Regions from separate parts of the Streptomyces sp. NPDC001407 genome, predicted to be linked through region 2. Evidence: predicted binding sites of a transcription regulator. Region 2 holds the regulator's gene; the other holds the start of a gene.
What was found. The regulator HspR, encoded in region 2, represses chaperone genes until heat shock. The targets are predictions, from matches to a motif close to TTGAGNNNNNNNNNCTCAA.
Positions count from the first base shown of each region.

Region 1: a site for HspR is predicted at 7,504-7,522, ahead of lon (endopeptidase La). Genes of this name have one in related genera too.

Region 1 covers NZ_JBIAWF010000001.1:310,543-325,725, reverse strand. Annotated here, with positions in the region: gene ACFY1P_RS01480 (multifunctional oxoglutarate decarboxylase/oxoglutarate dehydrogenase thiamine pyrophosphate-binding subunit/dihydrolipoyllysine-residue succinyltransferase subunit) at 1-3,160, opposite strand, end outside; gene ACFY1P_RS01475 (HAMP domain-containing sensor histidine kinase) at 3,401-4,576, opposite strand; gene ACFY1P_RS01470 (response regulator transcription factor) at 4,573-5,310, opposite strand; gene ACFY1P_RS01465 (spermidine synthase) at 5,401-6,090, opposite strand; gene ACFY1P_RS01460 (rhomboid-like protein) at 6,292-7,128, shown strand; gene lon (endopeptidase La) at 7,545-9,938, shown strand; gene ACFY1P_RS01450 (hypothetical protein) at 10,009-10,599, opposite strand; gene ACFY1P_RS01445 (helix-turn-helix domain-containing protein) at 10,771-11,634, shown strand; gene ACFY1P_RS01440 (hypothetical protein) at 11,644-11,859, opposite strand; gene ACFY1P_RS01435 (DUF397 domain-containing protein) at 12,075-12,290, opposite strand; gene ACFY1P_RS01430 (DUF397 domain-containing protein) at 12,375-12,584, opposite strand; gene ACFY1P_RS01425 (helix-turn-helix domain-containing protein) at 12,605-13,444, opposite strand; gene ACFY1P_RS01420 (hypothetical protein) at 13,974-14,219, shown strand; gene ACFY1P_RS01415 (hypothetical protein) at 14,452-14,778, opposite strand; gene ACFY1P_RS01410 (molybdopterin cofactor-binding domain-containing protein) at 14,903-15,183, shown strand, end outside.
Region 2 covers NZ_JBIAWF010000019.1:93,202-108,384, forward strand. Annotated here, with positions in the region: gene ACFY1P_RS24600 (NAD(P)H-binding protein) at 1-128, opposite strand, end outside; gene ACFY1P_RS24605 (DsbA family protein) at 173-796, opposite strand; gene ACFY1P_RS24610 (AraC family transcriptional regulator) at 923-1,840, shown strand; gene ACFY1P_RS24615 (polyamine aminopropyltransferase) at 1,815-3,410, opposite strand; gene ACFY1P_RS24620 (DUF2617 family protein) at 3,509-4,027, opposite strand; gene ACFY1P_RS24625 (hypothetical protein) at 4,874-6,082, shown strand; gene ACFY1P_RS24630 (YbjN domain-containing protein) at 6,259-6,789, opposite strand; gene clpB (ATP-dependent chaperone ClpB) at 6,867-9,536, opposite strand; gene ACFY1P_RS24640 (TIGR03618 family F420-dependent PPOX class oxidoreductase) at 9,738-10,142, shown strand; gene ACFY1P_RS24645 (hypothetical protein) at 10,239-10,610, shown strand; gene ACFY1P_RS24650 (heat shock protein transcriptional repressor HspR) at 10,689-11,150, opposite strand; gene dnaJ (molecular chaperone DnaJ) at 11,152-12,324, opposite strand; gene grpE (nucleotide exchange factor GrpE) at 12,367-13,008, opposite strand; gene dnaK (molecular chaperone DnaK) at 13,005-14,867, opposite strand; gene ACFY1P_RS24670 ((Fe-S)-binding protein) at 15,145-15,183, shown strand, end outside.

The sequences.
Region 1 (15,183 bases), on a different contig from region 2:
CGTGCGGCAGCAGCAGCGTGACGCCGGAGGTCTGGCCCCACTTCTGCTCGGAGGAGGAGATGAACTCGTCGGTGATGCTCTGGGCACCGTTGACGAAGTCACCGAACTGGGCCTCCCACAGCACCAGCGCGTCCGGGCGGGCCAGGGAGTAGCCGTACTCGAAGCCCATCGCCGCGTACTCGCTGAGCAGCGAGTCGTAGACGTTGAAGCGGGCCTGGTCCTCGGAGAGGTAGAGCAGCGGGGTGTAGTCCTCGCCGGTCTCGCGGTCGACGAGCACCGCGTGGCGCTGGCCGAAGGTGCCGCGGCGGGAGTCCTGGCCGGCGAGCCGGACGGGGACGCCCTCCATCAGCAGCGAGCCGAAGGCGAGGGTCTCGCCCATGCCCCAGTCGATCGTGCCGTCCTCGATGCTGGCGGCGCGGCGCTGCAGCTGCGGCACCAGGCGCGGGTGCACCGTGACGTTCTCCGGCACGTTGACCTGCGTCTCGGCGATCCGCTTGACGACCTCCTGGGAGATCGCGGTGTTCACCGGGGCCGGGAACTGCGGCAGCTCGGTCACCGGCTCGTAGGCCGCGGGGGCCGCGTCGGCGTCCCGGACCTCGACGAAGACCTTCTCCAGCTGGCCCTGGTAGTCCTGCAGGGCCTGCTCGGCCTCTTCCAGGGTGATGTCGCCACGGCCGATCAGCGACTCGGTGTAGAGCTTGCGCACCGAGCGCTTCTTGTCGATCAGGTCGTACATCAGCGGCTGGGTGAACGAGGGGTTGTCCGACTCGTTGTGGCCCCGGCGGCGGTAGCAGATCAGGTCGATGACGACGTCCTTGTTGAACGCCTGGCGGAACTCGAAGGCGAGCCGCGCGACGCGGACCACGGCCTCCGGGTCGTCACCGTTCACATGGAAGATCGGCGCCTCGATCATCCGGGCGACGTCGGTGCAGTACATCGACGAGCGCGAGGACTCCGGCGGCGCGGTGAAGCCGACCTGGTTGTTGATCACGATGTGCACGGTGCCGCCGGTGCGGTAGCCGCGCAGCTGCGACATGTTCAGCGTCTCGGCCACGACGCCCTGGCCCGCGAAGGCCGCGTCGCCGTGCAGCTGGACGGGGAGGACGGTGAAGTCCGTGCCCGCCTTGCCGATGATGTCCTGCTTGGCCCGCGCGATGCCCTCGACGACCGGGTCGACGGTCTCCAGGTGCGAGGGGTTGGCGGCCAGCGAGACCTTGATCTGCTCGCCGTCCAGGCCCGTGAAGGTGCCCTCCGCGCCCAGGTGGTACTTCACGTCGCCGGAGCCGTGCATCGACTTCGGGTCGAGGTTGCCCTCGAACTCGCGGAAGATCTGCGCGTACGACTTGCCGACGATGTTCGCCAGCACGTTCAGCCGGCCGCGGTGGGCCATGCCGATGACGACCTCGTCCAGGCGCGACTCGGCGGCCGCGTCCAGCACCGCGTCCAGCAGCGGGATGACGGACTCGCCGCCCTCCAGGGAGAACCGCTTCTGGCCGACGTACTTCGTCTGGAGGAAGGTCTCGAACGCCTCGGCGGCGTTCAGCCGGCGCAGGATGCGCAGCTGCTCCTCGCGCTCCGGCTTGGAGTGCCCGCGCTCGACCCGGTCCTGGATCCACTTGCGCTGCTTGGGGTCCTGGATGTGCATGAACTCGATGCCGGTGGTGCGGCAGTACGAGTCGCGCAGCACGCCGAGGATGTCGCGCAGCTTCATCAGCGACTTGCCCGCGAAGCCGCCGACCGCGAACGCCCGCTCCAGGTCCCACAGGGTGAGGCCGTGCTCGGTGATGTCGAGGTCGGGGTGCTTGCGCTGGCGGTACTCCAGCGGGTCGGTGTCGGCCATGACGTGGCCGCGGACCCGGTAGGAGTGGATCAGCTCGAAGACCCGGGCGGCCTTGGTGACGTCGTCGTCGTGCGAGGCGTCGATGTCCTTGAGCCAGCGGATGGGCTCGTAGGGGATGCGCAGCGCCTCGAAGATGTCGTCGAAGAAGCCGTTCTCGCCCAGCAGCAGCTGGTTCATGATCCGCAGGAACTCGCCGGAGGCGGCGCCCTGGATCACCCGGTGGTCGTAGGTCGACGTCAGCGTCATGACCTTGGAGATGCCCAGCTTGTTCAGGGCGTCCTGCGAGGTGCCCTGGAACTCGGCCGGGTAGTCCATGGCGCCCACGCCGATGATGAGGCCCTGGCCGGGCATCAGGCGCGGCACGGAGTGCACGGTGCCGATGCCGCCGGGGTTCGTCAGCGAGGCGGTGACCCCGGTGAAGTCGTCCATCGTCAGCTTGCCGACGCGGGCGCGGCGGACGATGTCCTCGTACGCCTGCCAGAACTCGAAGAAGTTGAGCGTCTCGGCCTTCTTGATGGCCGCGACCACGAGCTGGCGGTCGCCGTTCGGCTTCACCAGGTCGATCGCCAGGCCGAGGTTGACGTGCTCGGGCTTGACGAGGGTCGGCTTGCCGTCCTTCTCCGCGAAGGAGTAGTTCATCGACGGCATCAGCTTCAGCGCCTGCACCATGGCGAAGCCGATGAGGTGCGTGAAGGAGACCTTGCCACCGCGGGCGCGCTTGAGGTGGTTGTTGATGACGATGCGGTTGTCGAACAGCAGCTTCACCGGGACCGCGCGGACGGACGTGGCCGTCGGCAGCTCCAGCGAGGCGTTCATGTTCTTCGCCACCGCGGCGGCGGGGCCGCGCAGCGGGACGTACTCCGGGCCCTTGGCGGGCTCGGCCGGCGCGGCGGCCTTCGCGGCTGCGGGCTTCGCCGGCTCAGCTGCCTTGGCGGCAGCAGCCGCCGGCTTGGCAGAGGGAGTCGGCTGCTGCGCAGCCGGAGCCTGGGCCGCGGGCTTCGCCGCGGCGGGCTGGGCTGCCGGGGCAGCCGGAGCTGCGGCCGCGGGCTGCGCGGCGGGGGCAGCCTGCGCCGCAGGCGCGGCAGCGGGCGCCGGGGCACTACCGGTCAGGCCCGGTGGCGGCGCGGCCGCCGTCTGACCCGGCTTGTAGTCGGCGAAGAAGTCCCACCAGGCTCGGTCGACCGAGTTCGGGTCCTGGAGGTACTGCTGGTAGATCTCGTCGACGAGCCACTCATTGGGACCGAAGACGTCGGCAGGGCTCTTGCCCTGCCCGTCCTGGTCGGTCGAGACGCTCGAGGTGTTGGGGGACTGTGGCGACACGGCGGCAACCGCCCTCTTCCGCTTCACAAGGTGATGGACAGCGGAAATAAAGGCTACGCCTGTCTGTACCGATGATGCAGGCCACCCGGGCCAGTCGTCGCGCAAGTCACATTCATCGAAGGGTTTCGAGGCATGACTTGGCGGGAAACACACGGGGTTCCGTAGTCCCCGGGGGAATCAGGGTTCGCTTGAGCGTGCCCCACACTCCCTCGAATGTGTGCCTCCGCCACCGACCCTACGTCAACCTTGATCGCGAGGTCCGCCCGGAAGGGTGACCTGTATGCGGCAGCCCTGAGGGGATTCGGCCACGCCGATGCTTCCCCCGTGCAGATCCACCGCCCAGCGCGCGATCGCCAGCCCCAGCCCCGTACCGCCGTCGCTGCCCGGCCCCTGCTGACCCGAGCCGCCCCGGTTGAAACGCTCGAAGACGCGGTGCCGCTCGGCCTCCGGGATGCCCGGCCCCTCGTCCAGCACCTCCAGGTCCAGCGACTGCGCGCCCTCGCCCCGGCGCGCCCGCACCGTGACCCGGCCGTGCGGGGGGCTGTGCTTGACCGCGTTGTCCACCAGATTCGCCACGACCTGGTGCAGCCGCTCCGCGTCGGCGTGCGCCGTGAGCTCCGGCGGCGACACGTCCAGGTGCAGATGGACGTCCTTGCGGGCGTGCGGCGAGGAGCCCGAGCCGTTGGCCATGCCCGCCTCCTTCAGCACCCCCGCCAGATACGGCCACACCTCGAAGCGCCGGGCGTGCAGCGGCACCACCCCGTTGTCCAGCCGCGAGAGGTCCAGCAGCTGCTCCACCAGCCGGCCCAGCCGCTCCGTCTGGCGCAGCGCCGTGCGCATGGTCTCCGGGTCGGCGGCCGAGACCCCGTCCACCACGTTCTCCAGCACCGCCCGCAGCCCCGCGATCGGGGTGCGCAGCTCGTGCGAGACATTGGCGACCAGCTCCTTGCGGTGGGTGTCCACCGCCTCCAGGTCCGCCGCCATCCGGTTGAAGGCCGTGGCCAGATCGCCGAACTCGTCCCGCCGCCCGGCCCCCACCCGCCGGGTGTAGTCACCCTGCGCCATCGCCCGGGTGACCTCGGTCATCTCGTCCAGCGGCGCGGTCAGCCCGTGCGCCACGAACTGCGTTATCAGCAGCGAGGCGATGATCGAGAAGACCGTGATCACCCGGAGCTCGGTCGCCGAGTGGAGCGCCACGAAGACCAGGAAGGTCGTTATCACCACCGACCCGATCACCAGCGCGCCGAGCGCCGCCTTCACCGAGCGGTAGGGATCCAGGGGCCGCAGCGCCTCCCAGACGCGGCCGCCCAGGCCGCCGGGCGGCACCGGACGGTCCTGCGGGCCCTCCGCCCGGGCCCGGACGGGGCCCCCGGCACCGGCGGTGCGCTCCGGCCCGCCGCCCGTCCCGCCGCTCATGCCGCCGGGGTCTCCAGCGCGTAGCCGACCCCGTGGACCGTACGGATCCGCTCCGCGCCGATTTTCCGGCGGAGCGCCTTGATGTGGCTGTCCACGGTCCGCGTCCCCGAGGCGTCCGCCCAGTCCCACACCTCGGCGAGCAGCTGCTCGCGGGAGAGGACGGCGCGCGGGGTGTTCGCCAGGCAGACCAGCAGGTCGAACTCCGTCGGGGTCAGGTGCACGTCCGCGCCGCGCACCCGCACCCTGCGCTGCGCGTGGTCGATCTCCAGCTCGCCCAGGCGCAGGATGCCGGTGCGCGGCGTGTGCGCGGCGAGGGCCGCCCGCTCCACCCGCCGCAGCAGCACGTGCACCCGCGCGGCCAGCTCCCGCATCGAGAAGGGCTTGGTCATGTAGTCGTCCGCGCCCACGCCCAGGCCGACCAGCATGTCGGTCTCGTCGTCGCGCGCGGTGAGCATCAGCACGGGCACCGGCCGCTGGGCCTGCACCCGTCTGCACACCTCCAGGCCGTCGAAGCCCGGCAGCATCACGTCCAGGACCAGCAGGTCCGGCTGCCACGCCTCGGAGGCGTCGACGGCCGCCGGGCCGTCGCCCGCGGTCCGCACCTGGAAGCCCTCGGCCCGCAGCCGGGCCGCGATGGCCTCGACGATGGTCCGGTCGTCCTCGACGACGAGCACCCGGCGCTGTGCCCCGGCGGAGGCTGCGGCACCGTTCGGGCCGATGTGTGTCTGCTCCATGCGCCCCGCCCCTAGCGTCTTCCGTGGCCTGCTTCTCCACACAGTCCTGCGGCTGTGGCAAGCAGAGTACGGGCAGGTGGCTGGGGACGGCTACGCGGCACGAAGCGCGAGGTGGACTACGTCGGGGACGCCCCGGGCAACGGTGATCTCTTCGGTCCTTACCCCTTCGAACCCGGCATTCCGGAGCGCCTCCTCGAACGTCTCCGACGGCCGCGCCGACCACACGGCCAGCACGCCCCCGGGCGCCAGCCGGTCGTGGCAGGCCAGCAGCCCGGCGGGGGAGTAGAGCCCGCCGTTGTCCTCGGTGACGGTCCAGCCGGGGCCGTTGTCGATGTCCAGGCACAGCGCGTCGTAGGTGACGGGGGCCGTTCGTACGTACCGCACGAGGTCCGTGTGCACGATCTCCGTACGGGGATCCGCCAGCGCCCGCGCCGAGAACGCGGCGAGCGGGCCGGTGCGGTGCCAGTCGATCACCGCCGCCTCGCGCTCCACCACGGCGATCCGGCCCCAGCGCGGCTCCTCGGCCGCCCGCGCCAGCGAGAAGCCGACGCCCAGGCCGCCGATCAGCACCGCCGGATCCCGCCGCCCGGCGGGCAGGGCGGCCAGGGCGGCGTCGACCAGGAGCCGCTCGGAGCGGCCGTCGGAGGTGTCCATCAGGAAGCAGCCGTTGGCGATGATCTCGTAGACCTCGCCCCTGCGGCGCAGTACGACCTCGCCGTGCGGTCCCTCGCGGCGGTCCACGGTGACGGGCGATTCGTGACGGACATCCTGATCGGTCATGGCAGGGCCTTCCGTAGGTCGGGAGCCCGGCGGACGCAGCGGACGGATCTTCGGTTGAGAGCCGTGACCGGAGTCACGGCCAGAGGTTGATTTGCCGGGCCACTGGGGACCTTAATGTTCACAGTGAGGGCGGAGAGTGAGGCCCGGGGCAGGGCCCGCCCGCTGATCCATCGCGCAGCCGCCGGAAAGGGGCCTGGCCGAGTGACCGTGGTTGACCCCGAGATGTCTCCCGGCGGCGGGCGCGCCCCCGGGCCGGGGACCGAGCCCGCCGCCGAGGCGGCCGTGGCCGCGCCCGCGCCGGTGGCTGTGCCCGCGTCTGTGCCGGCGTCTGTGCCTGTATGCCTGCCGTCGCCGCGCGAGCCGGTCGCTTCCGCACCGCCGGAGCGGCTGTCCCTGTCCCGCTTCGCGCCGGCCCGCTGGGCGGGGTGGCTGCGGCGGATCCTGCCGACGCCCACCGGCACGCCCTTCACCTTCGTCTACGGCCTCGTGCTGCTCGGCACGGCGCTCTTCGCCGAACTCGGCGACGAGGCGACCGTCAACCAGCTCCTGCGCGACTCCAGCACCGACGCCGCCCACCTCGCCGACCAGCCCCTCGTCGTCCTCGTCGCCAGTGCCCTGTGGGTGGCGGGCGGCCTCTATTCGCTCTACGGGCTGTTCTTCGCCGTCGTCCTCAGCTCGCTCGAACGCCGCACGGGCCCCGCCCGCACGGCCGGGGTCTTCCTCCTCGGCCACGTCCTGGCCACCCTCGCCACCGAGCTCCCGGTGGCCGGCGCGGTGGCGGCGGGCCGCCTGCCGGAGGCGTCGCTGCACCGGCTGGACTACGGCATCAGCTTCGGCGTGATGGCCTCCGTGGGCGCCCTCTCCGTCCTCCTCCGCCGGCCAGTGGGCTGGGCACTCCTCGCATTCGCGGCCCTTCTCTGCGCGCAGGACTTGATCGAATTCGCGGATCCGCTGGCGAGTTGGGGCCATCCGATAGCGCTGCTCACGGGGATGGCGTGCGGCCCGTTCATCCGCGACCGGGTCCCGGGGCGGGGCTGACGCACGCCTGCGGCGGGCTTTTCCCCTGCCCCGCCCCTTCCCGGCTGCATCTGATGTGTGGCTCCGCCGCGTGGGGGGCGCTGCCCCAGACCCCGATGTGCGGGGTACGTCGGCTGACGCGCAGCGCCTGCGGCGCTCGTCCTCAAACGCCGGACGGGCTGATTTGGCTGATGTGGGTGCGCAATTTCAGCCTGTCCGGCGTTTGAGGACACCGCGCGCCAGCGCGGTCCGGGGTCTGGGGCGAAGCCCCAGTTCCGGGAAGGGGCGGGGCTGGGGAACAAAGCCCGCCGCAGGCGAAAGCGCGCCCCGCCCCCCAGCGGCAGCGTGATCGCTCACAGCGAACACCCCCCGGGAACATCCGCGCAGCGCCACGCATTGAGTCGACATAGCTCAACTTGCCTGCCGAAGGGGAGATCATGGCTTTCACGTCCACACCGCTCACCCTGCCCGTCCTGCCCCTCGACGACGAGGTCGTGCTGCCCGGCATGGTCGTGCCGCTAGACCTCTCCGACGGTGAGGTCCGGGCCGCCGTCGAGGCCGCGCAGGCCGCCGCCGGGGACGGCAAGCCGCAGGTGCTGCTCGTGCCGCGCGTCGAGGGTTCGTACGCCGGCACCGGCACCCTCGGCCGGGTGGAGCAGGTCGGGCGGCTCTCCGGCGGGGACCCCGGGGCGCTCATCCGGGGGCTGGGGCGCGTCCGGATCGGGGCGGGCACGACCGGGCCCGGTGCCGCGCTGTGGGTCGAGGGCACCCGGATCGAGGAGAGCGTGCCCGACCCGCTGCCCGGCGCGGTCGCCGAGCTGGTGAAGGAGTACAAGGCGCTCGCCACCAGCTGGCTCCGCAAGCGCGGCGCCTGGCAGGTCGTGGACCGCGTCCAACAGCTCGACGACGTGGCCCAGCTCGCCGACAATTCCGGCTATTCCCCGTTCCTCAGCGTCGCCCAGCGCGTCGAGCTGCTGGAGACCGCCGACCCGGTGGCCCGGCTGCGGCTCGCCGTCACCTGGCTGAGCGAGCACATCGCCGAGCAGGACGTCGCCGAGTCGATCGCCAAGGACGTGCAGGAGGGCGTCGACAAGCAGCAGCGCGAGTTCCTGCTCCGCCGCCAGCTGGAGGCCGTCCGCAAGGAGCTCGCGGACCTGGGCGGCGACCCCGAGAGCGAGCCGGACGACTACCGCGCCCGCGTCGAGGCCGCCGACCTGCCGGAAAAGGTCCGCGAGGCCGCGCTCAAGGAGGTCGAGAAGCTGGAGCGGGCCTCCGACCAGAGCCCCGAGGGCGGCTGGATCCGCACCTGGCTCGACACCGTCCTCGAACTGCCCTGGAACGAGCGCACCGAGGACGCCTACGACATCCCCGGCGCCAAGTCCGTCCTCGACGCGGACCACGCGGGCCTCGCCGACGTCAAGGAACGGATCACCGAATACCTGGCGGTGCGCAAGCGGCGCGCCGACCGGGGGCTAGGCGTGATCGGCGGGCGGCGCGGGGGCGCGGTGCTCGCGCTCGTCGGTCCGCCCGGCGTCGGGAAGACCTCGCTGGGCGAGAGCGTGGCCCGCGCGATGGGCCGCAAGTTCGTCCGGGTCGCCCTCGGCGGTGTGCGTGACGAGGCGGAGATCCGCGGCCACCGGCGCACGTACGTCGGCGCGCTCCCCGGCCGGATCGTCCGCGCGGTCAAGGAGGCGGGCTCGATGAACCCGGTCGTCCTCCTGGACGAGATCGACAAGGTCGGCTCGGACTTCCGCGGCGACCCGGCGGCCGCCCTCCTGGAGGTCCTGGACCCGGCGCAGAACCACACCTTCCGCGACCACTACCTGGAGGTCGAACTCGACCTCTCGGACGTCGTCTTCCTGGCCACGGCCAACGTCCTCGACTCCATCCCGGAGGCCCTCCTCGACCGCATGGAGCTCGTCCGCCTCGACGGCTACACCGAGGACGAGAAGGTCGTCATCGCCCGCGACCACCTGCTGCCCCGGCAGCTGGAGCGCGCCGGACTGGCGGCCGACGAGGTGAGTCTGGAGGACGAGGCGCTGCGCAAGCTGGCCGGCGAGTACACCCGCGAGGCGGGCGTACGCACCCTGGAGCGCGCCCTCGCCCGGCTGCTGCGCAAGGTGGCCGCCCAGCACGAACTGGGCGAGCGCGAGCTGCCCGTGACCCTGGGCGCCGACGACCTGCGCGCCCTGATCGGCCGCCCGCACCACACGCCGGAATCCGCGCAGGACCCGGCCGAGCGGCGCACGGCCGTGCCGGGCGTGGCGACCGGGCTCGCGGTCACCGGGGCGGGCGGCGACGTCCTCTTCGTCGAGGCGTCACTGGCCGACCCCGAGACCGGCGCCGCCGGCCTGACCCTGACCGGCCAGCTGGGCGACGTGATGAAGGAGTCCGCGCAGATCGCGCTCTCCTTCCTCCGCTCCCACGGCGCCGAACTGGAGCTCCCCGTCGGCGACTTCAAGGAGCGCGGCGTCCACCTGCACGTCCCCGCGGGCGCGGTCCCCAAGGACGGCCCCAGCGCGGGCGTGACGATGACGACGGCCCTGGCCTCCCTGCTCTCCGGCCGCCAGGTACGCCCCGACGTGGCGATGACCGGCGAGGTCTCGCTGACGGGCCGCGTGCTGCCCGTCGGCGGCGTGAAGCAGAAGCTGCTCGCCGCGCACCGGGCCGGGGTGACCACGGTCGTCATCCCCAAGCGGAACGAACCCGACCTGGACGACGTGCCGGAGGAGATCCTCGCAACGCTCGACGTCCACCCGGTCGCGGACGTCCGCCAGGTCCTGGAACTCGCCCTCCAGCCGGCCTCCGCCCAGGTGGCCATGGCGGCGTAGCCGGAGCGGCGGCCGGCGAGGCCCCTGCCCCCGTGACAGGGGCCTCGCCGGCCTTCCCCGCCCGCGTGGGTCAGCAGGCCTTCACGTACCAGACCGGGTGCCAGTCGGCGGTGGCGTCGTACGAGCCGTTGCCCACCTGGGCCGGCGGCGTCGAGTAGACCCAGTTGTGGCTCTTGCCGTACATCTTGGCGACGACGCCCTTCGACTGGTTGTTCCACCACGAACCGCCGCTGTTCCAGCCGTTCGGGATCTCCCAGTAGACGCCGCACTTGGAGCGTTCCCACACCGTGCCCTCGTAGTACGACTTCGGCCAGCCGCAGAAGTTGTAGGGGTCGCAGTCGGCCGCGCTCGTCGGGTGCGTGGTGGTGCGCAGGTCGCGGGCGTACTTCTCGCCCGGTACGGCCACGAGCACGAAGCCGCCCGGTACGTCGACCCTGTTGGCGGAGACCTGCTTGCCGCCCGTCTGGGCGACATAGCGGTCCACGTCCTTCTGGAGCGCGACGGACTGCGCGCCCGTCAGCCCCGCGTGTTCGGCCTGGGCCGCGTAACGGCCGGAAGTGGCCGCGGTGGCGTGCGAGGCCCCGAGGCCCGCGGTGAGCGCCAGCGCCATGCACGCGGGCACGGCGAGCAGGCGTTTCGTTCTGATGCGGTGAGTGGTCACGGTGTTCCCTTCCCCTCGGATGTCGCGGGCATGCCCATGCCCGCGACGCCGAGTCTGGCGGCCGGGCGACGGCGTGGATTGTAGGAAAGCGACCGGATTCCCGCCTTGGTTCCGGCGCGCACGCGCGTACCGTGAAGCGGATGCCATAGGCGCGCACCGGGTGGGGGAGTCGTGGCCGCGTCACAGCAACTGGTCCGCAGCGCCCCGGCCGCCGCCGAGCTGCGCGGATCGGTCCTCGGCTACCGCGGCTTCCACTTCGGGGCCCGCGGCCCGCGCCGCCGGCTCGTGGTGCCCGACGGCGTGGTCAAGGTGATGCTCGGCTTCGGCGCCCCGCTCGACATGGTCGACGCGGTCGGACCGCGCACGGTGACCACGGGCACCTCCCTCGTCAACGGCCTGCGCACCACCGCGGCCATCGGCCTGCACCGCGGACTGCTGCACGGCGTCACCGTCCTGCTCTCCCCTCCGGCGGCCTACAGGCTCTTCGCCGTCCCCATGTCCGAGTGGGCCCACCTCACGCTCGACCCCGGCGAGCTCCTCGGCCACGGCCTCGGACAGCTCACCGAACGGCTCGCCGAATGCCCCGACTGGCCCGCCCGCTTCGCCCTGCTCGACCACGCCCTGGCCGCCCGGCTGCGCACCGGCCCCCGCTGCGACCCCGAAGTGGCCTGGGCCTGGTCGGAGTTGCTCCGCACCGACGGCCGCCTGCGCATAGCCGACCTCGCCGCCGGTACGGGCTGGAGCCGCCGCCACCTCGAACGGCGCTTCCGCGAACAACTCGGCCCCACGCCCAAGGGGGCCGCGCAGGTGCTGCGCCTCCAGGCGGCGCTGCGCCTCAAACAGGCCGGGATGTCCTGGACGCGGGCGGCGACGGGGGCGGGCTTCCACGACCAGGCGCACTTCTCGCATACGTTCGGCACGATGACCGGGTGCACGCCGGGGCGTTTTCACGACGCGCGCTCGTCGGGCGGCGGCCCGGACGACTCCCTGGACTTCCTCCCCGAGCATGTGACGAGCGTCCTGCTGGCCCGCTGACCCGGGGCGTCAGGCGCGGCAGCGCAGCCTCTCCAGTGCGGGACCGGCGAGGACGTCCGCCCAGAAGTCCGCGCCGGACTCGCGCACGCCGGCGTCGGACACCTCCAGCGGGACCCAGGCCGGCTCGCCGAATCCGGCCGCCCGCAGACACTTCTCGTAGACCTCGCGGCGCGGGAGGGCGCTGATGACCGTGATCGGCGGGTCGAGCAGCGCCGTGGTCCGCACAACTCGCGTGCCACGGCAATCATTTCTCCGGAGATATCGACTCCGAGCACCTCCGTGACGCCGCGCCGCTTGAACTCCCGGGCGACGATCTCGCGTGCCGGCGGTACCCAGCCGGACCAGCCCTCGGACTCCGGATTGAGATCCACCTCGCCGTTGCCCTTCCACTGTTCGAACTCTTCGGCCTCGCCGACGACGCCGGGGCTGGCGTGGTGCTGTCAGAGATCCGAGTGCGGCCGGAAGGCTCCGGCCTGTATGCCGGCTATGAACTGGGTCCATGCTCTGGCGTGGACCAGTAGGGCGGGGCCGTGCGGTGTCTTGGAGTCACGGACGGGGACCAGGTCGGCGTGACCGTCGGCTACCTCGATGCATTCGCCCGTGTTGCCGCTGTACGTGCTCTTACGCCACTGGGCTTTGGTGAGATCGTGAGCCATGTCGCCTACCTCCAGGCTCGCTGACTGGCAAGCGTCTGCCCCGGCTGGATGCCCGAACCTGGGTCGTTCAGGGTCGCACTGGGGTCAATCGGTGGTTGGGAAGGCCCCGGCCTTGATCCCGGCCGTGAACGCCGACCATGTGTCGGCGCTGAAGACGAGTGCTGAACCATGGGGCGTCTTACTGTCACACGTAGCCACTACTTCACGTAGAAACGCGATCTCGACGCACTGGCCATTTCCGCTGCTGTATGAACTCTTCTGCCATATGGCTTCGCGGAGTTCCGTCCGATTCATTGCTGATGCCTCTTCTCTCATCACATCTCGTTGGCCAGTGAGGCGAGCAATCTCGACGTGTCGTCAGGGCTGAGGGCCACTGCGCGGAGGTTGTCGAAGATTGCGCCGTACCGGCGTACATCTGCTTCGGCTTCGAGGAAGAGGTCACCGGCCATGCTGTCGATGTAGATGATCTCAGGGTCTTCCACTTCGGGGAAGCTCATCAGCACGAACGAGCCTGGCATGCCAGCGTGGGCCCCGGCGTTGAAGGGGATGACCTGGAGCATCATGTGCGGTTCCGCGATTGCCGCCGTCAGGCGCCGAATCTGCTCGTGCATCACCTCGGGGCCGCCGACCATGCGCCGTAGGGATGCCTCGTCCATGATTGCCCAAAGGTGCAATGGATCGCTTTTGGTGAGTACGCCTTGCCGTTCAATGCGTGCTTGAACCCGTTGCTCAATCTCTCTGGTACTTGCCATCGGCAACACGCCCTTGATCACGGCGCGTGCATAGTCTTCCGTCTGCAACAGACCGGGAACGAAGAGGGATTCGTAGTTGCGCACCGCACGTGCCTCAGCCTCGAAGCTGATGTACGCAGTGTATTCCTCGGGCAGTTCGCTGTGATACGGGCGTAGCCACCCCTGGTTGCTCGCACCCTGGGATAGCGCCTGGATTTCGCCATGCTGAGGCTCGGGCACTCCGTACAAGTTGAGCAGGGCGATCAAGGTGTGCTGCTGTGGCCGGACGCGTGCCGTTTCGATCCGATAGAGCGTCGCTGTGTTGATGCCCGTCTGCGCGGTGACATCCTCCCTGGTCAGCTGCATGCCTGTTCGCAACCTCCGCAGCTCGGCTGCCAAGCGTCGGAGGCGGACCGTGGGCATCTGACGCTTCGTGGGCATGCCGTCCACCTTTCATTTGCACAGGAGGCCCAGCGATTCTGTCCGGCAACCACCCTTGACTGCAAGCGCAGTTCGCACATGCATGCCATGCATTCTCCTGCCTTGCATGTGACTGGTCAGCGGGTGCATCCTGGGCCCCTTGGTTGCCCGGTGTGACGACCTCGTCACACCGGCGTGACCTTGAGGGTGCGTCATGCCCAACAAGAGGCCCCGGCGGCCGCTGTCACGGCCCCGGGGCTTGGCCAACGCTGAAAAGGAGCGCTGACATGTACGAGCTTATCTCTCGATGGTTGGGGTGGATCAGGGCGGTGTTCACGCCCGGCAACCTTCACCGGGACTGCCTCGCTTGTAGTGCTGTCCATGCGGTGCGGACCCCCGACCCGATGCAAGCGCCGAGCGCGCCACCCCGCGCCGACCCGCCCACCGCCAGCGGCAACGGCCCCCGCATCTGGATCACCGCCCACGGAATCGACTTCCGCCCCCGGCAGCCGCACCACGCGGATGTGAGTCGATGACGGCCGCCGAGGGATCCGAACGGGCACCAAAAATCGGCACGTTGGTCGTCGACGTCCGACGGAACCGCGTCGGTGAAGTGATGGCCTCCGCCGGTGGGCGGTTGGCGTTGCGGCCGCCCGCCGGTGGGCGGGAGTGGGAGGCGTTCCCCTGCGACGTCCGTCCGGCCACCGCCAGTGATGAGCTGCGCGTGAAGGTGACCGAGGTCAACGACCGGGGCAGGCGAGAGCGGGGCATGGCGTGAGCGAGACGACCGCCGCACCCGGAACCGCGACCGAGCCCCGGCCCCCTCGGTGTCAGGAGTGTCGCGACATCAAGCACAAGAGGGCGCAAGCACTGGCCGACGGCGACCGTCAGGCAGCGGCGAAAATGACCGAGGCCATGGGCGTCCACACCTGGGAGGCGCATGCGTGACGGAAGCCTGACCGCCCATCGATGAACCGCTCCGGGGCGTGGCGATACGCGCCGCGCCCCGATCAGCCTCGCCGCCACCGCCGCCCCATGCGCCGAAGCCGCACGCGCACGCGCCCAGCAGGAGCGCTCTTCCGGCTCGTATCGCGAGCGCCCGGCCGCCAATGGTCATCAGGCGACACCACTGGAGACCGCCGCTCCGCCTGTGCCCTGATCTCCCAGTGGGACTCGTGGGAGGTCACGCGGTATGCCTCCTCCCAGGCTGCGAGCGCCGCGGTGACGCCTGTGCCCGCGGTTCCCCGGCGGCGCACGTGGAACGCCAGCCACGCGAAGCCGCACAGGACCGCGGCCAGGCCGCCGAAGATCGCCAGGAGCGGCAGTGAGTCACCCATGCCACTGAGGCTATGTGAGGCGGCGGCCGCGGGTGCGGTGCGGCGGACGGGAAAGCGCCCCCGCCCTTGCGCCCTCGCTACCCACCGGTAAAGATCAAGCGGCCGCCCCACGACAGGAGCCCCCATGACGGAGCCGGCCGCGCCCAGCAGACGCCGCTTCCTCACCTACCTCATAGCCGCCCCCACCCTCACCCTGGCCACCACCACCCAGGACCCGCAACAAGCAACCGCAGCCGTCGCCGACATCGTCGATCTCGGCGACATCCTGACCCTCGTCGGTGCCCCCACCGCCCACATGCTCGTGCTGACCGTCGGGGACGACGGGACCGCCACCTTCCGGCTGCCCAGGGAAGAAGTCGGGCAGGGGCTGACGACGGCCGTCGCGATGCTGGTCGCCGAGGAGCT
Region 2 (15,183 bases):
CCGGGCGCCGCGGAGAGCTTCGAGGGGTCACGGACGACGGCGGTGACCTGGTGGCCGCGGTCCAGCGCCTCGCGCAGGATGCGGCTGCCGATGGTTCCGTTGGCACCGAAGAGAGCGATCTTTGCCATGGGGGGCTCCTCAGAGAGAAAAGAGTTGAGAGGGGGGAGGGGGGTCAGTGCTGGTCGAGCGCCCGGGTGAGCGCCGCCGCGGTCGCCGTCGGCCCGCCCAGACGCCGCACGCCGCCGGGGGTGTGCAGCAGCAGCGTCGGGAAGCTGTCGACGCCCAGTCGGCGGACCTCGCGGAAGTCCGCCTCCGCCTCACGGCGGGTGTCCGGGTCCGCGGCGGCGGCCACGACGGCCTCGCCGTCGACGCCGTCGAGCCCGGCGGCGACCGCCCGCAGGGTGTCCGGCTCGGAGAGGCTCAGCCCGTCGACGTACCAGGCGCGCTGGAGGGCACCGGCGAACTCCAGTGTCCTCTCGGGCGCCTGTCGGCGCAGCGCGACCAGGGCGGTGGCGGCGTCGGCCGAATCGAGCACGGCGGTGCCGTCGGCGAACGCCTTGGCGTAGCCGGGGCCGAAGACCGCGCCGGTCAGCTCGCCGATGCGGGCGTCGGACTGCGGGATGTAGGAGTACGCGGAGGCGGGCTGCGCCCGGGGCCCGGTGAAGAGGCCACCGCTGCGCACGGTCAGCTCGATGCGTCCGGCGTTCGCCGCGGCGAACTCCCGTACTGCCGGGCCGAAGCCGTAACACCAGCCGCAGTAGGCGTCGAATGCGTAAGTGAGCTTGTGCCGTGCCATGTCTTTCCCTGAAGCGGGCAGCTGTCCCAGCGGGGACGGCTGCTGTGGTGCACGCACTCCTTGTGGTGCGTTATGGCCACGCTATGGCCGTTTCCGGGGCCCTACCAGGTACGCTCAGGTCTCCTCATGGTGAAAAAGCGACACGCCCGTCAGGAAGAGATCGTCGAGCTCACCTACCGGGCCCCGCCGGGCACGCCCGAGGGGGTCGAGGTGATGACGCTCGCCCAGCTGCGCGCCCGCTCGCCCGAGGGCCTGCTCGCCAAGCCGCAGCGGCTGGACTTCCACCAGATCATCGCCGTCCGCTCCGGGTCCGCGGGACACACCGTCGACTTCACCGGTTACTCCCTGGAGGAGGGGTCGGTGCTGTGGGTGCGGCCCGGACAGGTGCAGCAGTACGGCGCGGTGGAGGGGATCGACGGCGCGGTCATCCTCGTGCAGCCCGGCTTCCTCTCCCCCGGCACGGCCGTCGCGGCGGTGGCGGACGATCCCTTCCGGCCGGTGCTGTGGCAGCCGGTCGGGCAGGACCGGGAGGCCGTCTTCTGCGCGGTGCACCACCTGGAGGCCGACTTCCGCACCAGCCGCGGCCTGCCCGCCGATGTGCACTCCGCCGTGCTGCGGCACCTGCTGTCCGTGCTGGTGCTGCGCCTCGCGCACCTCACGGCCCCGGTCGGCAGCAGCGTCCCCGCGCCGGGCGACGCCTTCGTGCGCTTCCGCGCGGCCGTCGAGCGGGACTTCGCGACCAGCCACCGGGTCGCCGACTACGCCCGCACGCTCGGCTACTCCCCCCGGACCCTCTCGCGCGCGGCCCTCACGGGTGCGGGGGTGGGCGCCAAGGAGTTCATCGACCGCCGGGTGATGCTGGAGGCCAAACGGCTGCTCGCGCACAGCGAGCTGCCCGCCGCCCGGATCGCCGAACGGATCGGCTTCGACGACGCGGCGAACTTCTCCAAGTTCTTCCAGCACCGCGCCGGTTGCTCCCCGGGCGCCTTCCGCGCCGCGCTCCGCCGGCCGCCCGGGGTCACTCCGCATAGCGCGGGTGCATGAGGGTCGACGGCAGCAGACCGGGCTCGCGGCTGCGCTCGGCGGCACGGCCGGCCGCGACCAGCTCCCCGGGCGTCAGTGACTGCAAGCAGGGCCGCACCGGCGGGAGTCGCAGGGATATGGACTCACGGGAGGCCAGGACGAAGCTCCAGTCGTCCTCCTGCCCCGCGCGCTCGACGGCCCGCCGCTCGGCCGGGCGCGCGGGGCCGCCGGGCGCGCCACCGCCCACCCGGTAGGCCCGGGTGCGCAGGCCCAGCGAGCGGATCGTGGCCTCCACCGTCCAGAAGACACGCGGGCGGGCGTCGACCGTGCCGGCGTGGACGGCGAGCCGCCCACCGGGCGCCAGGCGGCGCTCCGCCAGGCCGTAGAACTCCTGCGAATACAGCTTGGTGCTGGGCGTGATGCCCGGGTCGGGCAGATCGCAGATCACCACGTCGTACGGAGGGGCGTCGGCGGGCCGGCCGCGCAGCCAGTCGAAGGCGTCACCGACGACCGTGCGCACCCGCGGATCCCGGAAGGCGTCGTGGTTGAGCGCGGTCAGATCGCGGTCGGTGCGGGCCAACCGCAGGAGAGCGCGGTCCAGTTCGACGACGGTGACCGAGGCGACGTCCGCATAGCGCAGCACCTCGCGCAGGGCGAGGCCGTCGCCCCCGCCGAGCACCAGGACCCTGCGGTGCGGCCCGGACATCGCGGGGTGGACCAGCGCCTCGTGATAGCGGAATTCGTCCTCCCCGCTGACCTTCAGCCGCCCGTCGAGGAACAGCGAGAGCGGCTTGCCGCTGCCCCCTCCGCCGGTCAGCACGACCTCCTGCACGTCCGACTGCACGGCCACCCGCACATCCGAGCCGTAGACCGCCTGGCGCGCGGCCCGCTCGAAGGGGCCGGTGAGCACCGTGCCCGTGGCCAGCAGCGCCAGCACCAGCGCGTTGGCGACGAGGAGCGCCCAGCGCGAGCGCACGCTCAGATCGCCGCGGAAGAGCCAGAGCACCAGCGCCCCACCCGCCGCGGCGTTGACCGCGCCGGTGAGCAGCGCGCCCGTCAACTGCCCGAGCACGGGCAGCAGCAGGAAGGGGAACGCGAGCCCGCCGACCAGCGCGCCCACATAGTCGGCGGCGAAGAGGTCGGCGACCGCGCCGCCCGCGTCCTGCCGCCGGATGCGCTGGATGAGGGTCATCAGCAGCGGCACCTCGGCGCCGATCAACACCCCGATGGTCAGGGAGAAGGCGACCAGGGCCGGCCGCGCCTGGCCGAACCAGGCGAAGCAGGCGTAGAGCGCCATGGCCGACAGCCCGCCGGCCAGCGCCAGCACGGCCTCGACCGCGGCGAACCCCAGGGCGGCCCTGCCTCTCAGCCGCTTGGCGAGCAGCGAGCCGATGCCCATGGCGAAGACCATCACCGACAGCACGACCGACGCCTGGGTGACGGAGTCGCCGATGAGATACGAGGCCAGGGCGACCAGCTCCAGCTCGTACACCAGCCCGCAGGCGGCGCAGATGAAGACGGTGGTCAGGACCACGAAGCGGCCGAGCCCGGCCGGTACGGGCAGCCGCGCCGGTACCGGGCGGTAGATCATGATGGGAACGCTACGTCACGATCCGACAACCTTTTGTCACCCACAAGGGTTTATTACAGGTGTTCCATGGCGCGTTCGCGGGTGCCGCACAGGGGCGTTCAGAGGGTCGCGGCGGCCCGTACGGCCACTCTCGTGCGGGTGGCGACCAGCCGCCCTTCCTGCGGATACGCGTGCCAGGTGCGCCAGCTGACCTGGCCCTCGCGCCGCTGCGCGAGCAGCGCGGTGAAGGCGTGCGGGCTCCCCGGGAAGGTGCCGGCCAGTCCGTACGGATGCTCGGCGACCAGCGCCAGCAGCTCCTGCGCCCGGCCCGCGAAGGAGCCGTGCGACAGGGTCTCTATCCGGGCCGCGAACTCGTACTCCCAGGCGCCGACGCGGCGGGCCACGCCCAGTGGCAGCGGAGTGGCACTGCCCGGCAGACAGGCGACGGTCTCCGAGCAGACGCCACCCTCCTCCTCCAGCAGCACCTGATGGGAGGCGCCGAGCAGGCGCAGTTGGACGAGGGAGTCGGCGAGCCGCAGGTCGAGGACGGCCAGGGCGGGGAGGGGGTCCTTCCCCAGACACCAGGCGAGATCGGCGGCGCGGGTGTCGGTGTAGGTGGTCTTGAGGGTGGTGAGCATGGGTCGGCTCCGCAAGCACGCAGTGGAGGGTGGGCCGGCCCGCCGAGGAGGACCAGAGTCTTCGAGTGCGCCGGCTCATGCCCACATATGAGTGTTCCGTGGGGTCCGATGACAGTGATTCCGAGGATCCGTGAGGAGTCGTCTCCGACACGTGTCTCTGAATGAGAGGGAATCATGAATTGACCGGTGCTCACAGCGTTTTTACCCATCTCATCGTGCTTTCCATCCACCCGAGGGCCGGGCAGTTCAACTGTTCAGAATCATTGCGCGCGACAGGCCACCGACAAGAGGCCGGACGCATATGCGATCAGGCATGGGCCATCTGCAAATCCCCTGCTCAAACAGCGTTTCCGGGCGGTTCCGACGACATGGGCACGGGTTCTTCACCGATACGGGACGAGAAATGCACGACACCGGAGGGCGCATTGGGGCGCGCCCCGAAGGCGGGCGCATGAATGCCCACCACCCCGGCGCGCGGCGGGAGTTCACGGGGAAATCGCACGCCGCCCGGACACCTCCACGCGCGGACCGCCGGTGCCGGTGCCGGACGCCCTCCGCGCACACCGCGTCGCGACGCGCGGCCGACTGCGGCACACGCCCCCGGCAGACGGCGCGCGCCTGTCCGGGCCCGCCCCTCAGCACACCCGCGCTCCCCACTCGCGCAGACACTCCGCCGTGCCCGCCGAGCGGGTGGAAGGCGCACCGCTAACGGGCGTTCCGTGTCGCGCGCGTGACGCGCGGGACGCATGGTCGGTATGCCGAACCGCCCCCGTCCGTACCCGTGCCCCGGCCCCCGCACCGCCCCCGCGGCGGACACCGGGCCGCGCCCGCACCGGAGGTGCCCCCGTGTCAGCCGACACCGCCGTGCCCGTACGAGCGCCGGAACCGCACCCCGCGGCCCCGAGTGCCCGTGCCCGCCGCCTCGACCGGGTGCGCGACGCCCTGCGCAGGGCCGGCCCCGCGCTCGCGCTCTACGCCGCCGTCCGGCTCACCGGCATGTCGGTCATGGCGGGCTGGGCCTGGTGGATCGGACGCCATCCGCGCACGCTGCTCGGCCACTCCTGGGACGGCATCTGGTACGCCGACATCGCCCGGCACGGCTACGGGCTGATCATCCCCTCGCCCACCACCCGCGGGGTGGTCTTCAACGACCTGGCGTTCTTCCCGCTCTTCCCCGGGCTGGTGCGGGCGGTGATGACCGTGCTGCCGTTCACCGCGGTCACCGCCGGGCTGCTCGTCGCCTGGGTCTCGGCCGGCACGGCCGCCTGGGGCATCTACGCGATCGGCGAGCGGCTGCACGGCCGCCAGGCGGCCACCGCGCTCGTCGTCCTCTGGGGGCTGCTGCCGCACGCGATCGTGCAGTCCATGGCCTACACCGAGCCGCTGATGACCGCCCTCGCCGCCTGGGCGCTCTACGCGGCGATCACCGGCCGGCCGCTGTGGGCGGGGGCACTCGCGCTGCTCGCGGGGCTGTCGCGGCCCAACGCCGTCGCGGTGGCCGCCGCGGTCTGCGTCGGCGCCGCCCTCACCCTGGCCCGGGACCGGCGGGCCCGCGGGGACTGGCACGTCTGGGCGGGCGCGGCGCTCGCGCCGCTGGGCTGGTCCGCCTATGTGCTGTGGGCCGGGTTCCGCTCGGGCGGCGGGGTGCTCGGCTATTTCGACGTGCAGCGGCTGTGGGGGTCGCGGTTCGACTTCGGGCGGGACGCGTTCCGCTTCATCCGGCACCTCTTCATCGGCCGGGACGCCATGGCCTACTACGTGACCCTGGCGATCCTGGGCGTCGCGCTGGTCGCGCTCGTCCTGCTCTTCCTCGACCGGCCGCCCGCGGTCCTGGCGGTCTACGCGCTGGTGCTCTTCGTCATCGCCGTCGGCGGCTCCAGCTACTTCGCGTCCAAACCGCGCTTCCTGCTGCCCGCGTTCCCGCTGCTGATGCCGGCGGCCCTGGCGATGGCGAGAGCCCGGCAGCGCACCGTCGTCGTGACGGCCGGCGCGCTCGCCGGGCTCTCGTTCCTCTACGGGACGTATCTGCTCACAGTCGCCCGCATGCCGATGTGAGGCCGGCGGCACGTGGGCTCTGCCGGTCGTCGGCTGCGGGATGTTTCCGTCCCGCACCACCGCTCCGCGGTGGTGTCCTCAAGCTCCCCCGGCCAACGCCGGGAGGTGCCCCCAGCGGGCTGGTTCCGGCTGAGCTCAGCCGTTCGCAGCCCGCCTGCCCATCGAGGCCGGAATACTTACGCTTCTTCGTCCGGCTTGTCGTCGCCGGACTCGGCGTCGGCCTCCAGGCCGAGCTGCTCGATGAGCCACTTGTCGAACTCGATCGAGGCACGCACCCAGCTGACCGTGCTGGAGACGAAGTGCTCCAGGGAGACGCCGACGCCGATCAGCATCTGCGCCTCACCGATCAGACGGACGGTGCCGTCGTCGTTGGTGTGGGTGTAGACCTTCGGCCACAGGGTGCGGCGGTTCCAGTCGTCGACGACCTCGAGGAGCTGTGCCTTCTCCTCGATGCCGTGCGGGCGGTCGTAGAACGTCCGCACGGAGAAGACCTGCTGCTCGTCCTCGCCACGGAACATGAAGTACGTACGGAACTGCTCCCACGGTGCGGCGAGGTCTCCCTCGTCGTCCACGACGTACTTCAGCTCCATCTGCTCGAGGAGCTGCTTGACCAGGTCCTGGTCGGGGATGACGGGGCCGGCCGGGCCCGTCTCCTGCGGTTCGGGCTGGCCCCCGAAATTCGGAATCGAGGACGGGTCGATGCTCACCGTGAATTTCCCTTCGTACGGTTCCCGCCATCCTCCCCCATGCCGGGCGGGGGCTGGCAACCCCCGCCCCTGTCGGATCACGCCGCCGATGACGGACCCGCGAGCGCTTCCCGCCGCTCCGGCTCCACCGTCAGGCCGTCCCCGGCCGGATCGACGTCCACCTTTACAGTGTCGCCCTCCCGGATGTCACCGGCCAGGATCGCCCGCGCGAGGCGGTCGCCGATGGCCGTCTGCACCAGGCGGCGCAGCGGGCGCGCGCCGTAGGTGAGGTCGGGTGCGGCCCCGTCCGGGGCGTCGGGGCTCTGGCCGAGGGTGGCCAGCCAGCGCAGGGCGGGTTCGGTGACGTCGAGGGTGAGGCGGCGGTCGGCGAGGCGCCGCTGGAGGTGGGCGATCTGGATCCCCGCGATCCGCTCCAGCTGGCCCACGCCCAGGGCGTGGAAGACCACGAGGTCGTCGAGGCGGTTGAGGAATTCCGGCCGGAAGGAGGCGCGGACGGTCTCCAGCACCCTCTCCTTCTTCTGGTCCTCCTTGAGCAGCGGGTCCACCAGATAGGTGGAACCGAGGTTGGAGGTGAGGATCAGGATGGTGTTGCGGAAGTCGACCGTGCGTCCCTGGCCGTCGGTGAGCCGTCCGTCGTCGAGGACCTGGAGCAGGATGTCGAAGACCTCGTGGTGGGCTTTTTCGACCTCGTCCAGGAGGACGACGGTGTAGGGGCGGCGGCGGACGGCCTCGGTGAGCTGGCCGCCCTCCTCGTAGCCGACGTAGCCGGGCGGGGCGCCGACGAGGCGGGCCACCGAGTGCTTCTCGCTGTACTCGCTCATGTCGATGCGGACCATGGCCCGCTCGTCGTCGAAGAGGAAGTCGGCGAGGGCCTTGGCGAGCTCGGTCTTGCCGACGCCGGTCGGGCCGAGGAAGAGGAAGGAGCCGGTGGGCCGGTCGGGGTCGGCGATGCCCGCGCGGGAGCGGCGCACGGCGTCGGAGACGGCCCTTACGGCCTCCTCCTGGCCGATCAGGCGCTTGCCGAGCTCGTCCTCCATGCGCAGCAGCTTCTGCGTCTCGCCCTCCAGCAGGCGGCCGGCCGGGATGCCGGTCCAGGAGGCGACGACGTCGGCGATGTCGTCCGGGCCGACCTCCTCCTTGACCATGAGGTCGCGGGTGGCGGCCTCCTGCTCGGCCTCGGCCTCCGCCTCCGCTGCGGCCGCGAGCTCGCGCTCCAGGCCGGGAATCTCGCCGTAGAGCAGCTTGGAGGCCGTGTCGAAGTCGCCGTCGCGCTGGGCGCGCTCGGCCTGGCCGCGCAGGTCGTCCAGGCGCTCCTTGAGCTCACCCACCCGGTTGAGGGACTGCTTCTCCTTCTCCCAGCGGGCGGTCAGGCCCCGCAGCTCCTCCTCCTTGTCGGCGAGGTCGCGGCGCAGCTTCTCCAGGCGCTGCTTGCTGGCCTCGTCCACCTCCTTGGAGAGCGCGAGCTCCTCCATCTTCAGCCGGTCGACGGCGCGCTGGAGCTCGTCGATCTCCACGGGGGAGGAGTCGATCTCCATGCGCAGCCGGGAGGCGGCCTCGTCGACGAGGTCGATGGCCTTGTCGGGCAGGAAGCGGGAGGTGATGTAGCGGTCGGAGAGGGTGGCGGCGGCGACCAGGGCGGAGTCGGCGATCTGGACCTTGTGGTGGGCCTCGTAGCGGCCCTTGAGGCCGCGCAGGATCGCGATGGAGTCCTCCACGGAGGGCTCGGCGACCAGCACCTGCTGGAAGCGGCGCTCCAGGGCGGGGTCCTTCTCGATCCGCTCGCGGTACTCGTCCAGCGTCGTCGCGCCGACCATGCGCAGCTCGCCGCGGGCGAGCATCGGCTTGAGCATGTTGCCCGCGTCCATGGCGGAGTCGCCCCCGGCGCCCGCGCCCACGACGGTGTGCAGCTCGTCGATGAACGTGATGATCTGGCCCTCGCTGGACCTGATCTCGGCCAGGACGGTCTTGAGCCGCTCCTCGAACTCGCCGCGGTACTTCGCGCCCGCGACCATCGCGCCGAGGTCGAGCGAGACGAGCCGCTTGTTGCGCAGCGACTCGGGCACGTCGCCCTTCACTATCCGCTGCGCGAGGCCCTCCACGACGGCGGTCTTGCCGACGCCCGGCTCGCCGATGAGGACGGGGTTGTTCTTCGTGCGGCGGGAGAGCACCTGCACCACGCGGCGGATCTCGGCGTCCCGGCCGATGACCGGGTCGAGCCTGCCCTCGCGGGCCGCGGCGGTGAGGTCCTGGCCGAACTTCTCCAGCGCCTTGTACGTACCCTCCGGGTCCGGCGAGGTCACGCGCTGCCCGCCGCGGGCCGCCTCGAAGGCCGCCAGCAGCTTCTTCGCGGACGCGCCCTGCCGCTCCAGCAGCTCACCGGTGCGGCCGCCCTTGGCGGCGAGGCCGATGAGCAGGTGCTCGGTGGAGATGTAGGTGTCGCCCAGCTCGCGGGCGCGCTGCGAGGCGTCGGCGATGACGGCCAGCAGCTCGCGGTTGGGCTGCGGCGGCGCGACCGTCGAGCCCTGCGCGCTCGGCAGCCCGGCGAGCTCCCGCTCGGCGCCCGAGCGCAGCGCCGCGGCGTCGGCCTCGACGGCGGCGAGCAGGTCCATCACGTTTTCGTTGTCCTGGCCGGCGAGGAGGGCGAGCAGCAGGTGCGCGGGTGTCATATCGGCATGCCCTGCCGACACGGCCCGCTCACTGGCACCGCTCAGCGCCTCACGGCTCTTGTTGGTCAGCTCGGCATCCACGACTGTGCGCTCCTCCTCCGTACTGCTCCGCCGACTGTCCTGCTGAAGTCGGCGTGCGATAAGTTGAGCCTACTCCACTCAACTCTGCGTTGGCCAGCAGCTCCCGCCCCGTTCCATGCTCCGCCTGCGGGCGCCCACCCGCACGCGCGTACCCGGCCCGCTCCCCGCTTCGTCCGAGCGGGCCGCGGCTACGCTTCCCGCATGGCTCACGATCTGCGCAACCTCTCCCCCGCCTACGTCGAGTTCTGGCGGGAGCGGCACATCTGCACCCTGACCACCACGCGTCCCGACGGCAGCCCGCATCTCGTGCCCGTGGGGGTCACGTTCGATCATGAGGCCGGGATCGCCCGGGTCATCACCAACAAGGACAGCCGCAAGATCGCGAACATCCTGGCCGCCGGGCCGGACGGTGCCCGGGTCGCGGTGTGCCAGATAGGCGAGCGGCGCTGGGCCACGCTGGAGGGGGTCGCCGTCGTGCGCACCGAGCCCGAGGCCGTCGCGGACGCCGTCGCGCGGTACGCCGAGCGGTACGGCCGCACGCCCGCACCCAACCCCGACCGCGTCCTCGTCGAGATCACCGTCACCAAGGCGCTGGGACTGGCCTGAACCGTCCACGGTTGGCCCTGTGCTGATGCCGCGCGGCGCGGGCACTCGTACCGTCGGGATGACGGTCGTCTCGACGGCAAGAGGAGTACCCACGTCATGAGCGGCGCCGAGAGCGCGGATCACGTCAGCGTCCATCTGACCGGCTGCGGACACCAGGACGCGGGCGCGGTGTTCCGCGCCCTGGAGGCCGCGTTCCCCGAGGGCGCCGGGCCCCCGCGCAGCGAGACGAAGGCGGCGGGCCCGGAGCACCCCATGGTGTGGTGCATGGTCGTCGACGCCCGCACCCGCCGCGCGCCGTCGAAGGGCGCGCCGGTGCCGCTGTCCGGCCCGGTCGACGTCGACCTCTTCGGCGCCGCCGACCCCGTGCGCCAGGTCGGCGAGGAACTGGCCGCGGCCTTCACCGTGGAGAGCCGCGGGACGGTCCCGGGCGAACACGAGCTGGAGGTCCGCCTCCGCCTCACCGGCTGAAGCCGGCCTCCGGAGAAGACCGAGAAGACCGAAGGGGCCCGGAGAGCGGTCGCTCTCCGGGCCCCTTCACTTCACAGCTCAGCCCTGGTCGCGCCTGGGGCGCCAGACCACGAGCGCGCTCGTCTGCTGCACGTCCTGGTACGGGACCAGGTCGCGGCGGTAGGAGGCGTGCACCGCGGCCTCGCGCTGCTGCATGGCCGTGGCGGCGCCCTCGACCGCGCCCTGGAGCTCCGCGATGCGCGCCTTGAGGGCGGACACCTGGTTCTCCAGCTCGATGATGCGCTTGATACCGGCGAGGTTGATGCCCTCGTCCTGGCTCAGCTGCTGGACCTGCCGCAGCAGCTCGATGTCGCGCGCCGAATAGCGCCGGCCGCGCCCGGCCGTGCGGTCCGGGGAGACCAGGCCGAGCCGGTCGTACTGCCGCAGCGTCTGCGGGTGCAGGCCCGACAGCTGCGCGGCCACGGAGATGACGTAGACCGGCGACTCGTCGGTCAGCTGGAAAGGCTGTGCTGGTTCGAAACGCCGTCGTCGGCCGTCCATCTCATGCTCCCTTCGCGGCCTGGAACAGCTCGGCCCTAGGGTCCTCGCCCGCCGTCGCCTCGCGGTACGCCTCGAGGGCGTCCCGCGCCTTGTCGCCGAGCTCCTTCGGCACGGCCACCTCGACGGTGACCAGGAGGTCGCCGCGGGTGCCGTCCTTGCGCACCGCGCCCTTGCCCCGGGCGCGCATCGTACGGCCGTTGGGCGTGCCCGCCGGCAGCTTGAGGGTGACCGCGGGGCCACCGAGCGTCGGCACCTTCACCTCGCCGCCGAGCGCCGCCTCCGCGAAGGAGACCGGCACGGTGACGGTGAGGTTGTCGCCCTTGCGCCCGAAGACCGGGTGGGTGTCGACGTGGACGACGACATACAGATCGCCGTTCGGCCCGCCGCGCTCGCCCGGGGCGCCCTTGCCGCGCAGCCGGATCCGCTGGCCGTCGGAGACGCCCGCCGGGATGCGGACCTGCATGGTGCGGGAGGACGTGGCCCGGCCGCTGCCCTTGCAGACGTCGCAGGGGTTCTCGGGGATCAGCCCGCGGCCCTTGCAGTCGGGGCAGGGGTCGGTCAGCGAGAAGCCGCCGCCCGAGCCGTGCGACACCTGGCCGGTGCCGACGCAGGTCGGGCAGACCCGCGGCGTGCCGTTCTTGTCGCCCGTGCCGGAGCACGTCTTGCACGCCGCCGAGGAGGACATCCGCAGCGGGACCGTGGCCCCGTCGACCGCCTCGGTGAAGCTGAGCGAGACCTCGGACTCGATGTCCTGGCCCCGCCGCGGCTGCGTACGCGTGCCGCCGCCGCGGTTGAACAGGCCGCCGAAGACGTCACCGAGACCGCCGCCGAACCCACCGGCACCCGCCCCGCCCTGGGCGCCCCCGAAGAGGTCGCCCAGGTCGAAGTTGAAGGAGCCGCCGCCCGCGCCGCCCGGCCCGGGACGGAAGCCGCCGCTGCCGAAGAGGGCGCGTGCCTCGTCGTACTCCTTGCGGCGCTTGGGGTCGGCGAGGACGTCGTTCGCCTCGGAGATCTCCTTGAAGCGCTCCTCGGCCTTGGCGTCGCCCTTGTTGGCGTCCGGGTGGTTCTCGCGTGCGAGCTTCCGGTACGCCTTCTTGATCTCGGCCTCGGTGGCGTCCTTGGGCACGCCGAGGACCTTGTAATAGTCCTTCTCGACGAAGTCCTTGGTGCTCATCCCCGGCGTCCCTCCTTCCGGTCACTGCGGTCGGTCATAGCGTCAGCCCTTGTCCGGGCCACCGCTCTCCTCGGCCTCGTCGCCCTCGCCGTCGCCCTTCTGCGCGCCCGGCTGGGGCTCGGCGACCGCGACCCGCGCGGGGCGGATCGTCCGCTCGCCGATCCGATACCCCGGCTGCAGAATCTGCACGCACGTGGTCTCGGTGACGTCCGGCGCGTAGCTGTGCATCAGCGCCTCGTGCACCAGCGGGTCGAAGGGCTCGCCCTCCTTGCCGAACTGCTGCAGGCCCATCTTGGCGACGACCGTCTCCAGCGACTCGGCGACGGACTTGAAGCCGCCGACGAGCTCGCCGTGATCACGGGCGCGGCCGATGTCGTCGAGCGTGGGGAGGAGCTCGGACAGGAGGTTCGCGACCGCGATCTCCTTGACCGTGACCCGGTCCCGCTCCACCCGGCGGCGGTAGTTCTGGTACTCGGCCTGGAGCCGCTGGAGGTCCGCCGTGCGCTCGTTGAGCGCCGACTGGGCCTGGTCCAGCTGTGCCTGGAGCCCTACCTCGACCAGTTCTTCCCCGGCCGGGGCCGGGCCCGCCTGGTCGGCGGACCCGGCGCCCTGCGCCGCGTCTTCGGGGGTGGCGTCGGAGGGGACTTCAGGCTTCTCGTCGAAACCCGGGGTCTCCTCGGTCACGCCGCACCGCCCTTGGCGTCCTTGGGCTTCTCGTCGTCGACGATCTCGGCGTCCACGACGTCGTCCTCGGGCTTGGCCTGGCCGGCACCGGCGGCACCCTCGGCGCCGGCGGCGCCCTGGGCGGCCTGCGCGTCGGCGTACATCGCCTGGCCGAGCTTCTGGCTGACCGCGGCGACCTTCTCGGTCGCGGTGCGGATCTCGGCCGTGTCCTCGCCCTTGAGCTTCTCCTTCAGCTCACCGACGGCGGTCTCGACCTCGGTCTTGACCTCGGCCGGGACCTTGTCCTCGTTGTCCTTGAGGAACTTCTCGGTCTGGTAGACGAGCTGCTCGCCCTGGTTGCGGGTCTCGGCGGCCTCGCGGCGGCGGTGGTCCTCCTCCGCGTACTGCTCGGCCTCCTGGCGCATCCGGTCGACCTCGTCCTTGGCGAGCGAGGAGCCGCCGGTGACGGTCATCTTCTGCTCCTTGCCCGTGCCCAGGTCCTTCGCGGTCACGTGCATGATGCCGTTGGCGTCGATGTCGAAGGAGACCTCGATCTGCGGGACGCCACGCGGGGCCGGCGGCAGGCCGGTCAGCTCGAACATGCCGAGCTTCTTGTTGTACGCCGCGATCTCGCGCTCGCCCTGGTAGACCTGGATCTGCACGGACGGCTGGTTGTCCTCGGCCGTCGTGAAGATCTCGGAGCGCTTCGTCGGGATCGTGGTGTTGCGCTCGATCAGCTTGGTCATGATGCCGCCCTTGGTCTCGATACCGAGGGACAGCGGGGTGACGTCGAGCAGCAGGACGTCCTTGACCTCACCCTTGAGGACACCGGCCTGGAGCGAGGCGCCGATGGCGACGACCTCGTCCGGGTTCACACCCTTGTTGGCCTCCTTGCCGCCGGTCAGCTCCTTGACGAGCTCGGCGACGGCGGGCATGCGGGTGGAACCGCCGACCAGGACCACGTGGTCGATCTCGGACAGGTTGATGCCCGCGTCCTTGATGACGTTGTGGAACGGCGTCTTGCAGCGCTCCAGCAGGTCCGCGGTCAGCTGCTGGAACTGGGCGCGGGTGAGCTTCTCGTCCAGGTGCAGCGGGCCCTCGGCGGAGGCCGTGATGTAGGGCAGGTTGATCGTGGTCTCGGTGGACGAGGACAGCTCGATCTTCGCCTTCTCAGCGGCCTCGCGGAGGCGCTGGAGGGCCATCTTGTCCTTGGACAGGTCGACGCCGTGGCCGTTCTGGAACTGCTTGACCAGGTAGTCGACGACGCGCTGGTCCCAGTCGTCACCACCGAGGTGGTTGTCACCGTTGGTCGCCTTGACCTCGACGACGCCGTCGCCGATCTCCAGCAGCGAGACGTCGAAGGTGCCGCCACCGAGGTCGAAGACCAGAATGGTCTGGTCGTCCTTGTCGAGGCCGTAGGCCAGGGCGGCGGCGGTCGGCTCGTTGACGATGCGCAGGACGTTGAGGCCCGCGATCTCACCGGCCTCCTTGGTGGCCTGGCGCTCGGAGTCGTTGAAGTACGCCGGGACGGTGATGACCGCGTCGACGACCTTCTCGCCCAGGTAGGCCTCGGCATCCCGCTTGAGCTTCTGCAGGATGAAGGCGCTCATCTGCTGCGGGTTGAAGTCCTTGCCGTCGATGTTGATCTTCCAGTCGGTGCCCATGTGGCGCTTGACCGACCGGATGGTCCTGTCGACGTTGGTGACGGCCTGGCGCTTGGCGACCTCGCCGACCAGCACCTCACCGTTCTTCGCGAAGGCGACGACGGACGGCGTGGTCCTGGCGCCCTCGGCGTTGGTGATGACGGTGGGCTCACCGCCTTCGAGAACACTGACGACGGAGTTCGTCGTACCCAGGTCGATGCCGACCGCACGTGCCATGTCGATTCCTCCAGCTGACTTGAGTGGAACAGACTCAAGGGTGCAACACGGATCTCCGCCTGTCAACGGACATGAGTCGAGGCCACTCAACTCTTATGCGGGTCTTATGCGCAGGGAGAACGGAGTCCCGCCGTCAGGCCGGGTCGGCGCGGGGCCACTTGAGCGACACAGATCACCGGCGGTGCGCCTATATCGGGGGCGCGCGAGTGAGTAGTCTCGTACAGACCGGATAAGTTACTGATTAGTAATTCGCTCTCGCAGGTTCGAGGAGCCCGCCATGCAACTCGCCGCGATCATCGTGGTGCTGGTTCTGACT